2 linked regions of the Pseudonocardia sp. HH130630-07 genome follow. Each later gene encodes a partner of the first gene's protein in a complex. Links are inferred from orthologs where the notes say so. Each region holds a gene or a part of one and is shown on either strand. Other genes may lie near its edges.

What was found.
Region 2: the proteins of AFB00_RS09470 (region 1) and AFB00_RS17700 are in contact, whole or in part, in a cryo-EM structure (PDB 8Z1Y), measured with the Escherichia coli proteins. The link is inferred for Pseudonocardia sp. HH130630-07 from one-to-one orthologs.

What each region holds. Positions count from the first base shown.
Region 1 is NZ_CP013854.1:1,963,041-1,970,606, reverse strand. Bases 2,307-5,240 are described here. They hold AFB00_RS09470 (ABC transporter substrate-binding protein), read left to right. Parts: upstream 2,307-2,909; coding sequence 2,910-4,571; downstream 4,572-5,240. Other genes in these bases: AFB00_RS09465 (ABC transporter permease), read left to right, coding at 4,651-5,240; AFB00_RS09475 (helix-turn-helix domain-containing protein), read left to right, coding at 2,307-2,792. Outside these bases: AFB00_RS09495 (N-acetylmuramoyl-L-alanine amidase), read right to left, coding at 1-97; AFB00_RS09490 (YbaB/EbfC family nucleoid-associated protein), read left to right, coding at 227-541; recombination mediator RecR, read left to right, coding at 543-1,160; AFB00_RS09480 (hypothetical protein), read right to left, coding at 1,377-1,580; more of AFB00_RS09475, read left to right, coding at 1,857-2,306; more of AFB00_RS09465, read left to right, coding at 5,241-5,655; AFB00_RS09460 (ABC transporter permease), read left to right, coding at 5,652-6,578; AFB00_RS09455 (ABC transporter ATP-binding protein), read left to right, coding at 6,575-7,566. UniProt on the Escherichia coli protein: Part of the ABC transporter DppABCDF involved in dipeptide transport. Binds dipeptides and accepts a wide range of side chains, including small neutral, bulky hydrophobic, and positively and negatively charged groups. Tripeptides are poor substrates.
Region 2 is NZ_CP013854.1:3,721,755-3,727,726, reverse strand. Bases 733-3,731 are described here. They hold AFB00_RS17700 (ABC transporter permease), read right to left. Parts: upstream 2,666-3,731; coding sequence 1,799-2,665; downstream 733-1,798. Other genes in these bases: AFB00_RS17690 (ABC transporter substrate-binding protein), read right to left, coding at 3,593-3,731; AFB00_RS17695 (ABC transporter permease), read right to left, coding at 2,662-3,600; AFB00_RS17705 (ATP-binding cassette domain-containing protein), read right to left, coding at 960-1,802. Also shown: more of AFB00_RS17690, read right to left, coding at 3,732-5,146; AFB00_RS17685 (IclR family transcriptional regulator), read left to right, coding at 5,260-5,949; AFB00_RS17680 (serine hydrolase domain-containing protein), read left to right, coding at 5,946-5,972. UniProt on the Escherichia coli protein: Part of the ABC transporter DppABCDF involved in dipeptide transport. Responsible for the translocation of the substrate across the membrane.

The sequences.
Region 1 (7,566 bases):
GCGCCGGGGCGGCGGCGGGCGTGCAACCGGCACAGAGCACCGTGGCGAGCAGGGCGGCCGGTACGGCGGTGACGGCGGAGCGGATCGGGGCGTGCACGGTGCGACAGCCTGACACGACTACCCTGGCCGTGGAGACGTCCGCACCGGTCGCGTCGCCGGGGCCACCCGGCCGCACGGAGCCGGGACCCGACAGCGAGGGGTACGCGTGCAACCCGGTCAGCCCGACATGCAGATGATCATGCAGCAGGCGCAGAAGATGCAGCAGCAGCTGCAGGAGGCCCAGGCGGAGCTCGCCGTCGCCGAGGTCACCGGCCAGGCCGGCAACGGTCTCGTCGAGGTCACCCTGACCGCGGGGCTGGAGCCCCGCTCGGTCCGGATCGACCCGAAGATCGTCGACCCGGACGACGTCGAGACCCTGCAGGACCTGGTCATCGGCGCGATGAGCGACGCGGTCGCCCGCGCGCAGGAGCTGCAGCAGCAGAAGATGGGGCCGCTGGCCGGCGGTCTCGACATGGGCGGCCTGGGCCTCCCGGGCGCCTGAGGTGTTCGAGGGACCGGTCCAGGACCTGATCGACGAGTTGGGCCGGCTCCCCGGGGTCGGGCCGAAGAGCGCGCAGCGGATCGCGTTCCACCTGCTCGCGGCGGATCCGGCCGACATCGCGCGGCTGCAGGAGGTCCTGCAGACGGTCAAGCAGGGCGTCGCGTTCTGCGAGGTCTGCGGCAACGTCTCGGCGGACACCCGCTGCCGGTACTGCGCCGACGCCCGCCGGAACCCGACGCTGGTCTGCGTGGTCGAGGAGCCCAAGGACGTGCTGGCCGTGGAGCGGACCCGCGAGTTCAAGGGCCGCTACCACGTGCTCGGCGGTGCGCTCGACCCGCTCGCCGGGATCGGGCCGGACACGCTGCGGATCCGCGAGCTGCTCGCCCGGCTCGGCGGGACCGGCCCGGCGCAGGACGAGACCGAGATCTCCGAGGTCATCATCGCCACCGACCCGAACACCGAGGGCGAGGCCACGGCGACCTACCTGGTCCGGCTGCTGCGGGACTTCCCGGGACTGACCGTCACCCGGCTCGCCTCCGGCCTGCCGATGGGTGGCGACCTGGAGTTCGCCGACGAGATGACCCTGGGCCGCGCGCTCGCCGGCCGCCGCGCGCTGTAGCCCGGACTCGGGCCCGCAGCCGCGAGCGTGCCGGTTCCGCGGGGCCGCGACCACCGGAGCGGGGCCCGCGACCACCGACCGGGCCCGGAAACGACGAACGGCCGGCCCCGTCCTGCGCGGACGTGGACCGGCCACCCGGCGTAGCAACCCCCCGCTACTGCGCCGAACCTCTCTCTCGGGGCTCTCGGGCCCGGGTTCCCGCTCCTTCCACCGATCTCAGTCGGTGTCCTCGTCGCCCCACGCATCCACCTCGTGGTGACCGCCGTGCAGCTGGCGCTGCCTGCGCTCCCACGACCTCCGCCGTTCGGCGGCGATCCGGCGCCAGGCCCCGCTCTGCCGGGACTCCGTCACGCCGATGACGGTCGCGGTGACGACGATGACCGCCAGCCCGGAGAGGACCAGCGCCACCAGGGCGATCACGGGTACCACCGCCCCGTGCGGGCCCCCTCACGCTTGCCGGCGTGCGGCCTCTGTGTCGTGCGGATCATCTGGTTCACCTCGGTTCTTCTCGTTGGTCGTCGTGGTTCCCCCGTACGCGGCGGGCGGTGTGCTGCCCGTCACGATCGGGTACCTCAAGAGTGCCGGATCGGGGCCTGTTGTGCAATTGCAGAACCGGTGAAACTTGCACGGACGGCGAGATTGCACGCACGGTGTGATTGCATGGAGGGCGCACGACCTGGGTGGGGGGAGACGGCGGTGGAGCAGGAACCGGTCGGGGCCCGGCGCCGTCTCGGCGCGGAGCTGCGGCGGTTGCGCGGGAAGGCGGGCCTCAAGCTGGAGGACGTCGCCCGGGCGCTGGCCTGCTCGACGTCCAAGATCAGCCGCCTCGAGAACGGGAAGGGGATCCCGCGCCGCGCCGACGTCGACGGCCTGCTCGACCTCTACGGCGGGGTGGCCGACGTCGAGGCCGAGATGCTCCGCAGGCTGGTGACCCAGAGCCGTACCCGGGGCTGGTGGGAGCCGTTCACCGAGGGACTGAGCACCGACCGCTACGCGCTGCCCGCCCCCGGCCGCTACGCCGCGGTGGAGACCGACGCGACCGGCGTCGACGGGTTCGACCTGTCGGTGCTGCACGGCCTGCTGCAGACCCGGGCCTACGCGCGGGCGGTGCTGCGCGCCCGGCTGCCCCGCCACGACGGGTGGGAGATCGACCAGCTCGTCCACCTGCGCCGCCGCCGGCACGAGGCGCTCGTGGCCGATCCGCCGCTGCGGCTCCGCTCGGTGATCGACGAGGGTGTGCTCGCCCGGGTCACCGGCAGCCGCCAGGTGATGGTCGAGCAGCTGGACCATCTGCTGGAGCTGTCCGAGCTGCCGAACGTCGAGCTGCGGGTGCTGCCGTTCTCCGCCGGGGTCCAGCGGGCGCACGCCGGGCGGTTCGCGGTGCTGGAGATCCCGGACGAGCTCGGCCCCGACGTCGTGCACACGGAGGGTCACGCCGGCGAGACGTTCCTGGACGCGGCCCGGGATCTCGACACCTACCGGCGGGTGCTCGCCGACGTCCGCGCCGACGCCCTGGACCCGGCCACGAGCAGGCAGGTCGTGGCCCAGTGGCGGGACCGGCACCGCTCCGCCGGTCGACCGCTCATGATCGACCAGATGTCACATGATCGGTACGCACGTCCCAATTCGTAGCCCTTTCGTGATGTACAGGTCTACCGGCAGGTAACTCTTCGCTATAGGTTTTCCATCCACCGGGTGTCGCCGCGCTCACATCGAGGCGCCACGTACCGGCAACCGAGTGGGGGACTGATGCAAGCGAAACGGTGGGCCACGGCGATCACCGCTGGACTGCTGGCGCTGACCATGACGGCGTGTGCGGCCTCCGATCGGGGCTCCGGCGGCGAGGACGGCGCGACCGGCGGGACGTTCGTCTTCGGAGCGGCCGGTGCGCCGAAGAACTTCGACCCGACGTTCAACGACGACGGCGAGAGCTTCCGGCCGGCGCGCCAGATGTTCGACACGCTGATCACCTACAAGCAGGGCACCACCGAGCTGGAGCCCGGTCTCGCCACCGCCTGGGAGTCCTCGCCGGACGGCAAGACCTGGACGTTCACCCTGCGCGACGGCGTGAAGTTCCACGACGGCACGGCGCTCGACGCGGCCGCCGTCTGCGCGAACTTCGACCGGTGGTTCCAGATGAAGGGCGCCGCCGCCCAGAGCCAGATGATCTACTACGGCGACGTCTTCGAGGGCTTCGCGCAGAACGAGGGCGACGCCTCCGGCGACCCGGTCTACAAGTCCTGCACCGCGCAGGACCCGACCACCGCCGTGCTGAACCTGAACAAGTTCAAGGGCGCCTTCCCGGCCGCGTTCGGCCTGACCTCGTTCTCGATCTCCAGCCCGGCCGCGCTCGAGCAGTACGACGCCGACGCCGTGACCCAGAGCGGGGACTCCTTCACCTACCCCGCCTACGCCACCGAGCACCCCACCGGCACCGGGCCGTTCCGCTTCGAGAGCTTCGACAAGGCGAACGGCACCATCACCCTCGCCCGCAACGACGACTACTGGGGCGAGAAGGCCAAGGTCGACAAGCTGATCTTCAAGATCATCCCGGACGAGAACGCCCGCAAGCAGGAGCTGGCCGCCGGCACCATCGACGGCTACGACTACCCGAGCCCGGCGGACTACGGGACGTTGAAGGAGCAGGGCAACCAGGTCCTGATCCGGGACCCGTTCTCGATCCTCTACGTCGGCTTCAACACCAAGAACAACCCGGCCCTGCGCGACCTCAAGGTCCGCCAGGCGATCGCGCACGCGATCGACCGGGAGTCGCTGGTGCGCACCAAGATGCCGGAGGGCTCGGCCGTCGCGCAGGAGTTCGTGCCGCCGACCGTCGCGGGCTACGCCCAGCAGGTCACCCAGTACCCGTACGACCCGGCGAAGGCCAAGCAGCTGCTCGCCGAGGCCGGTCAGCCGAACCTGACGCTGAACTTCTACTACCCGACCGAGGTCACCCGGCCCTACATGCCGAACCCGTCCGACCTGTTCTCCGCGATGGCGGCGAACCTGGAGGCCGTCGGCATCACGGTCAACCCGGTCGCGCGGCCGTGGAACGGCGGCTACAAGGACGACGTCCAGAAGGCAGGCAAGCACGACCTGCACATGCTGGGCTGGACCGGCGACTACAACGACGCCGGCAACTTCGTCGGCACGTTCTTCGGCCGGGAGAAGGCCGAGTTCGGCCCGCAGAACCCGGCGATGTTCGACGAGCTGGCCAAGGCCGACGCGATCCCGGACCCGGCCGGGCACGCCGCGGCGTACGAGAAGGCCAACGCCGACATCATGTCGACGTACCTGCCGGCGGTGCCGATCCTCACCACCGGTCCGGCGATCGTCGTCAAGGACAACGTCCAGGGCGTCATCCCGAGCCCGCTCACCGACGAGCGGTTCTACACCGTCAGCAAGAACTGATCCGTTCGCACGCACCGGGCGCCGTGGTGATCCCGCGGCGCCCGGTGACGGCCTCCCCACCACAGAGGACCTCACACGCATGCTGCGCTACGTCGCGCGCCGCCTGCTCCAGGTGATCCCGACGTTGCTGATCCTCTCCGTGCTGTTGTTCGCCTGGCTGCGCTCGCTGCCCGGCGGACCGGCCGGAGCACTGCTCGGCGACAAGGCCACCCCGGAGTCGATCGCGGCGCTCAACCGCACGCTCGGCCTGGACCAGCCGGTCTGGATCCAGTACCTGCGCTACCTGGGCCGGGCGGTCACCGGTGACTTCGGCGCCTCCCTGGTCAGCGGGGACCCGGTGCTCTCCGAGCTCGGCCGGGCCCTGCCGGCCACCATCGAGCTGGCGGTCTCGGCGCTGCTGCTCGCGATCCTGGCCGGCATCCCGCTCGGCTACGTCGCGGCCCGCTACCGCGCCCGGCCGTGGGACAACATCACGATCCTCGGGACGCTCGTCGGCGTCGCCGTCCCGGTGTTCTTCCTGGGCTACATCCTCAAGCAGCTCTTCGCCGTCGAGTTCGGGCTGCTCCCGCCGTCCGGGCGGCAGGCGATCGGCATCGACGCCACCTCCGTCACCGGCTTCGCGATCCTCGACGGGTTCCTCACCCGCGAGTTCGACGCGAGCTGGGACGCGATCGTGCACCTCGTGCTCCCCGCGGTGACGCTCGCGACGATCCCGCTGGCCGTGATCGTGCGGATCACCCGGGCGTCGGTGCTCGACGTGCTGGAGTCCGACTTCGTCCGTACCGCCAACGCCAAGGGCCTCGCGCCCGGCACGGTCCGCGGGCGGCACGTCCTGCGCAACGCGCTGCTGCCGGTGTCGACGACGATCGGCCTGCAGACCGGTCTGCTCCTCGCCGGGGCGGTGCTCACCGAGAAGGTCTTCAACTGGGGCGGGATCGGCACCCTCATCGCCGAGGGCATCGAACGCCGCGACTACCCGCGGCTGCAGGCGGTCGTCCTGCTCGGTGCGCTGATCTACGTGCTGGTCAACCTGCTCGTCGACCTGTCCTACGCGATCATCGACCCGAGGGTGAGGCTCCGGTGAGCGCGGTCTCGCAGTACTCCCGCCGCCGCCGGGACAAGATCGACGAGACGGCCGGCCGGAGCCTGACCGCGGACGCGCTGATCCGGCTCCGCCGCAGCCCCACCGCGATCGTCGGCGCCGTGCTCGTCGGGTTGTTCGTGCTGATCTCGGTGTTCGCGCCGCTGATCGCCCCGCACGACCCGGCCCAGGCGTTCCCCGAGCTGCTCGACGGGCTCCGGCCCGGCACGATCCCCGGCCCGCAGGACGGGTTCCCGCTCGGCTCGGACCAGAACGGCCGCGACGAGTTCTCCCGGCTGGTGCTGGCGTCCCGGCAGACCTTGCTGGTCGGCGTACTGGCGACGCTGCTCGGGCTGTCGGTCGGGGTGCTGATCGGCGCGGTCGCCGGAGCGCTCGGCGGCTGGGTGGACACCGTGCTCATGCGGGTCACCGACGTGCTGCTGTCGATCCCGTCGCTGCTGCTGGCCATCTCGATCGCCGCGCTCGCCGCCCGGCCCAGCCAGGGCACGGTGATCGTCGCGGTCGCGCTGGTCAACGTGCCGATCTTCGCCCGGCTGCTGCGCGGGTCGATGCTCGCCCAGCGCGAGTCCGACCACGTGCTCGCCGCGACCGCGCTCGGCGTCCGGCGCCGGGCGATCGTGCTGCGGCACATGATCCCGAACGCGGTCGGGCCGGTGATCGTGCAGGCCACGCTGACCCTGGCCACCGCGATCCTGGACGCCGCCGCGCTGTCCTTCCTCGGGCTCGGCGACGCCGACCCGGCCCGCGCGGAGTGGGGCCTGATGCTCGCGTCCGCCCAGCCGTTCCTCGACGTCCGCCCGGCGCTGGCGTTCTACCCGGCGATCGCGATCATCGTGGTCGCGCTCGGGTTCACGCTGCTCGGCGAGTCGCTGCGCGAGGCACTCGACCCGAAGGGGCGCCGATGACGCCGCTGCTGTCCGTGGAGGACCTCTCGGTCCGGTTCGTGCGCAAGGGCGAGCCGGCGGTGACCGCGGTCGACGGGGTGTCGTTCGACGTGAACCCCGGCGAGGTCGTCGGCCTGGTCGGCGAGTCCGGCTGCGGCAAGTCGGTCACCTCGCTGGCGATCATGGGGCTGCTGCCCGGCCGTACCCCGCGGGTGTCGGGGAAGGTGCTGCTCGACGCCCCGGACACCGCCGAGCCGGTCGACCTGCTCACGCTGTCCGACGCCGAGCTGCGTGCCCGGCGCGGCCGCGACATCGGGATGGTGTTCCAGGACCCGCTGTCCTCGCTGAACCCGGTGGTGCAGGTCGGGGTCCAGATCACCGAGGCCCTGGTCCGGCACCGCGGGATGGGCAAGGCCGAGGCCCGTACCGAGGCGGTCGAGCTGCTGGACCGGGTGGGCATCCCGGACCCGGCCCGGCGGTTGTCGTCCTACCCGCACCAGATGTCCGGCGGCATGCGCCAGCGCGCGCTGATCGCGATCGCGCTGGCCTGCCGGCCGCGGCTGCTCATCGCCGACGAACCCACCACCGCGCTGGACGTCACCATCCAGGCGCAGATCCTGGAGCTGCTGCGGGAACTCGTCGCGGAGACGGGAACCGCGCTGGTGATGATCACGCACGACCTCGGTGTCGTCGCCGGGCTGTGCGACCGCGTCAACGTCCTCTACGGGGGACGGGTGGTGGAACGGGCGGAGCGGCACGCGCTGTTCGCCCGCCCGCGGCACCCGTACACGTCGGGACTGATCGGTTCGATCCCCCGGCTGGACTCCGACCCGGCCGACGAGCTGCCCGCCATCAGCGGGTCGGTGGCCGACAACCTCCCGTGGGACGACGCCTGTGCGTTCGCCCCGCGCTGCCCGCGTGCCCTGGAGCGGTGCACGTCCACGACACCGGTGGCCGAGTCGGAACCCGACCGGCTGCTCCGGTGCCACAACCCGGTGGGAGCCCGGCG
Region 2 (5,972 bases), 1.8 Mb from region 1 along the record:
ACGGCGACGCCGCGGGCGGCGGCCCGGAGTTCCTGGAGCACATCGAGTCGGCCCTGCGGGCGGTGAGCGCGTGGTCCGAGCAGGCCGAGCCGCCCCGGGTGGTGGTCGCGACCACCGCGGCCGACGACGTCGCGCTGCTCGGCGGCGGCGGGCCACCACCGGGTCCGGTTCGAGGACGGCGTCGAGCAGCCGCCGGGTGTAGGGCGCGCGCGGCGCGGCGAACAGCTCGGCCGCCGGTGCCGCCTCCACGACCGCCCCGGCGCGCAGCACGAGCACCCGGTCGGCGACCCGGCGCACCACCGCGAGGTTGTGCGACACGAAGAGATAGCCGACCGCGTGCTCGGCCTGCAGCCGGGCCAGCAGGTCCAGGACCTGGGACTGGACCGAGACGTCCAGCGCGCTGGTCGGCTCGTCCAGCACGATCAGCCCGGGCCGCAGGGCCAGCGCCCGCGCGATCGAGATGCGCTGGCGCTGCCCGCCGGAGAACTCGTGCGGGTAGCGCTGCGCCATCTCCGGTTCCAGCCCGACCCCGGCCAGCAGCTCGGCGACCCGCTCGGCGCGGGCGTCGCGGCCCCGGCGTCCGCGCAGCTCGGGCAGGTGCGTGACCAGCGGCTCGGCGACGACGTCGAGGACCCGCATCCGCGGGTTCATGCTGGAGTACGGGTCCTGGAACACGACCTGCACCGAACGCCGGAGGGCGGCCCGGCCCGCCCGGTCCAGCCCGGCGACGTCCCGCCCGCCGATCTCGACGGTCCCCGCGGTCGGTTCGAGCAGGCCGAGCAGCAGCCGGGTCAGGGTGGTCTTGCCGGAGCCGGACTCACCGACCACGGCCAGGGTCTCCCCCGGGTGCACCTCCAGGTCGACGTCGTCGACGGCGACGAACGGGGTCGTGCCGCGCCGCGGGTACTCCTTGCGCAGGCCCCGGGCCCGGACCAGCGGGGCGGTGGCCGTGGGGGTGCTCATGCGGTGTCCTCCCGCGGGGTGTCGGCCGGGTGCAGCCGGGGCGTGGCGGCGAGCAGCTGCCGGGTGTAGGGGTGCGCCGGCGCGCCGAACACGTCGTCGACGGTGCCGTGCTCGACCACCTGCCCGTGCCGCATGACGACGACCCGGTCGGCCACCCCGGCGACGACACCGAGGTCGTGGGTGATCAGCAGGATCGCCATGTCGCGCTCGGCGCGGAGCCGGTCGAGGACGTCGAGGATCTGGGCCTGCACGGTCACGTCGAGCGCCGTCGTCGGTTCGTCGGCGATCAGCAGCCGGGGCTGCGCGACCAGCGCCATCGCGATCATCACGCGCTGGCGCAGCCCGCCGGAGAGCTGGTGCGGGTACTGGTCGATGCGCTGTTCCGGGTCGCCGATCCCGGCCGCGGCCAGTGCGGCGAGCACCTCGGCCCGGTGCGACCCGGGCCGCCCGCCGCGGTGCAGCAGGCAGACCTCCTCGATCTGGCGGCCGACCCGGGTGACCGGGTTGAGGCAGGTCATCGGGTCCTGGAAGATCATCGCGATCTCGCCGCCGCGTACCGTGCGCAGCTCCGGCTCGGACAGCGTCAGCAGGTCCCGGCCCCCGAACCCGATCCGGCCGGCCGGGTAGCGCGCCGGCGGCACCGGGTTGAGTCCGAGCACCGACAGCGCGGTGGCGCTCTTGCCGCTGCCGGACTCGCCCACCACGGCGAGCACCTCGCCGCGGTGCACCTGCAGGTCCACCCCGCGCACCGCGTGCACGGTGCGCTGCCCCAGCGCGAAGTCGACGTGCAGGTCCCGCACGTCCAGGACGGGCTCGCGGTCGGTCACGGCGTCGGTCATCGGCGGTACACCTTCGGGTCGGTGGCGCCGCGCAGCGCGTCGCCGGTGACGTTCACGGCCAGCGCGGTGCACAGCAGCGCCAGCCCCGGGAACACCGCGATCCACCACGCGGTACCCAGGTAGAGCTGGCCCTCGCTGAGCATCAAGCCCCAGGTCGGCACCGATGCGGGGACGCCGAGGCCGAGGAAGCTCAGCGCGGACTCGGCGAGGATCGCGGCGGCGACGTTGAGCGTGGCGACGGTGGCCAGCGGTGCCATCACGTTCGGCAGCAGGTGCCGCCGCATGATCGTCACCGGGCCGACGCCGATCGCCCTGGCGCCCAGCACGAACTCCCGCTCGCGCAGCGACAGCACCGACGACCGGACGACGCGGGCGTAGGACACCCAGTTCGTCACGCCGAGCACGGCGATCACGATCCAGAGCCCGTTGCCGACGAAGGCGACCACGGCCAGCGCGACGAGCACGCCGGGGAAGGCGAGCTGGACGTCGGCCAGACCCATCAGGATCCGGTCGGTCCGGCCGCCACGGGCACCGGCGACCAGCCCGACGACCGCCCCGGCGACGCCGGAGACCAGTGCCGCGGCGATCCCGACCAGCAGCGAGACCCTGGCCCCGTGGATCAGCCTGCTCAGCACGTCGCGGCCGAGCGCGTCCGTGCCGAGCGGGTGCCCGCCGCCCGGTCCCGGGGGCTGCAGCCGGACCAGCAGGTCCTGGGCGTTCGGGTCCCACGGCGCGATGACGTCGGCCAGCGCCGCGGCCAGCACGACCAGCCCGAGGACGACGAGTGCGGGCACCGCGAGCCGGGTGCCGCACATCCTGCGCAGCAGCGACGGGCGGGCCGGGACGTCCGGTACGACGCTCATGCGCGCAGCCTCACTCTCGGGTCGAGCACGGAGTAGGAGAGGTCGACCAGCAGGTTCACCAGCACGAACACCACCGCGAAGAACAGGACCGTGCCCTGCACGAGCGGGAAGTCCCGGTTGGTGATCGCCTCGACGGCGAGCCGGCCGATCCCGGGCCAGCTGAAGACCTGTTCGGTGAGGATCGCGCCGCCGAGCAGCGAGCCCAGCTCCAGGCCGATCACCGTGACCACCGGGAGCGCCGCGTTGCGCAGCGCGTGCCCGACGACGACCCGGGTCGGCCCGGCCCCCTTGGCCCGTGCGGTGCGCACGAAGTCCGCGGACAGCACGTCGACCAGCGAGGTGCGCAGCAGCCGCGCGATCACGGCCAGCGAGTAGATCGACAGCGTCACCGCGGGCAGCACGAGGTTCGCCGCGCTGCCGTACCCGGCGGCCGGGAGGATCCGCAGCGACACCGCGAACAGCAGGATCAGCACGATGCCCGTCCAGAACGCGGGCACCGACTGCCCCACCAGCACCGCGACGCCGATCGCGCTGTCGGTGCGGGTGCCGCGCCGGACCGCGGAGACGATCCCGGCCGGTACCGCGACGACGAGCGCGAGCAGCAGCGCCGACACCGCGAGCAGGGCGGTCGCCGGGAGCCGGTCGGCGATCAGCGACGTCACCGGCTGGTCGTAGAAGATCGACGTCCCGAGGTCGCCCCGGAGCAGCCCGCCCAGGTAGGACAGGTACTGCTGCCAGAGCGGGCGGTCCAGGCCCAGTCCGGCGGCGAGCCCGGCCGCCTGCTCCGGGCTCGCGTCCGGCGGCAGCAGCAGGGCCAGCGGGTCACCGGAGATCCGGACCAGGCCGAACGCCACGGTCGCCACCACGAACAGGACCAGCACGGCCGAGCCGAGCTTGCCCAGGATCGTGCGGGCCAGCGGGCCGATCTCACCCATCGCGCACCTCCGCGGTCGCCATCGCCAGCACGCCGACGACGTTCGGGGTCCACGACACCCGCTCGTTGGTGATCAGGACGGCGTCGAGCTGGTGCAGGAAGACGAACGGCGCCTCGTCGGACAGCAGCTCCTGCAGCTCGGCGAACGCCGCGGTCCGGGCGGCCGGGTCGATCGACAGCTCCTCGCGGTCGATGAGCGCGTCCGCCCGCGGGTCGGTCCAGCGGCTCTGCCGCCGGTCGCTGCGGACGTTGGACTGCACCGGGCTCTGCCCGTCGAGCGTCCAGCCGGTGGTGGCCGCCAGGTACACCGGGCCGAGCGCACCGCGGTTGTCGCTGGTCAGCCGGGAGGAGTAGGTGCTCGGGTCGAGCAGCTCGACCTCGGCGCGCACCCCGGCCCTGGCCAGCAGCCCGGCGACGGCCTGGGCGACCATCGCGTCCGCGCTCGACGCCGTCAGCGTCGTCGAGAAGCCGTCCGGGTGCCCGGCCTCGGCGAGCAGCGCGCGGGCCCGCTCCAGGTCCCGGGAGTAGGGCGCGACGGCCGGGTCGAACCCGAAGGACTCGCGCGGGATCATCGTCGGGACCTCGCGGGCCTTCCCGTCGAGCACGGCGTCGATCAGCAGCGGCACGTCGACCGCGTGGTTGAGCGCGCGACGCACCCGCACGTCCGACAGCACCGGGTCGGTGGTGTCCAGCGACAGGTAGGACATCCGGATGCCGGGACTGTTGGCGACGGCGATGCCCCGGTAACCCTGCAGCTGCAGGGCCGCGTCCGGGTTGAGACCGGTCACCATGTCGACCGCGTCGCTCTGCAGCGCGGCGAGCGCCGACGCCGGGTTGGAGATGGTCTGCAGCTCCAACCGCTCCACCCCGGGCGGGCCGGCCCAGTGGTCGGGCACCGCCGTGAGCCGCAGCGCGACCGAGCGCTGCCACTCGGTGAAGCGGAACGGCCCGGTGCCGACCGGGGCCGCGGCGAACCCCTCCTCCCCCACCTCCCGCAGGTAGCCAGGGGGGACGACGACCCCGCCGAACAACGACAGCTTCGCCGGCAGCACCGGGTCCGGCCGGTCGGTCACGATGTCGACGGTGTGGTCGTCGACGATCTCGACCCCGGTCACGTAGCGCAGCTCGACGATCGGCGACGCCGTCGCCGGGTCGAGCAGCCGCTCGATGCTGAACGCCACCGCGCGGGCGTCGAACACCTCGCCGTTGTGGAACCGGACGCCGCGACGCAGCGTGAACCGCCACCGGGTGTCGGTGACCGCCGTCCACGAGGTCGCCAGCCGCGGCCCGAGCCGGTTGTCGGCGGTCCGCTCGGTGAGGCAGTCGAACACGTTGATCAGGGCGTTCATCGAGACGATGTCGGCCACCTTGTGCGGGTCCATGGAGCGCGGGTCCGAGGCCTGCGAGACCCGCAGCAGGCGGGTGGGCGGCCGGTCGGCGGCCGGCGCGCAGGCCGTGAGCGCCGGGCCGAGCGCGAGCAGCGGCACGGCGGCCGCGATGCCACGGAGCAGCGCGCGCCGGCTCGGCCCCGATGACGGGTCGGTCACGGCACCTCCTCTGGTCGACGGGACGTGTGTCGCTGCCCAATACAGCAGTTCCGACTGACGATTGCACCGTTCCGCTGCAGGAAACGGGTCGTCCGCCGGGTAGTATCCGGCCCATGAACGACGACCGTGGTGCCCGCTCGGCCGCGACCAAGGTGCTGGACGTCCTCACCGCGCTCGCGCACGCTCCCGGGCCGCACCGCATCGTCGACCTGGCCGCCGCTACCGGGCTGGCGAAGGCCACCGTGCACCGGATGCTGCGCAACCTGGTGGAGTCCGGGTTCGTCGTCACCGCCCCGGGTGGCTGCTACACGATCGGGCCCCGGTTCCTCGGGATCGCCGCCGCCGCGCTCGCCGAGGACCCGCGGCGCCCGGTGATCCGGCAGGGGCTGGAACGCCTGCGGGCGGCGAGCGGGCTGTCCGCGCACTTCGTGCAGCGGTTCGCCGACCAGGTGGTCACCGTCGACTCGCTGGAGTCGACCGATCCGTACGGCCTGCCGGCCCGGCCCGGCCACACGGCGCCGGTCGGCGACACCGCGTTCGGGAGCGCCGTGCTGGCCACCGGGCCCGGGGACCCGCCACCGGTGACGGTGCGCGACGACACCGACGGTGTCCGCTCGATCGCCGCACCGGTGCTCGACGGCACCGGCGGGGTGATCGGCGCGATCGGGGTGTCCGGCACCGCGTTCACCCTCGCCGACGCCGCCGTCGAGCGGCTCGGGCCGCTGGTCGCCGAGACGGCCGCGACGACGTCGTCGGTGCTGCGGGCGCGCTCCACCGCCGGACCGCAGCGGCGGCACGCGTGAGGGCGCCCGGCGGAGCCCTGACC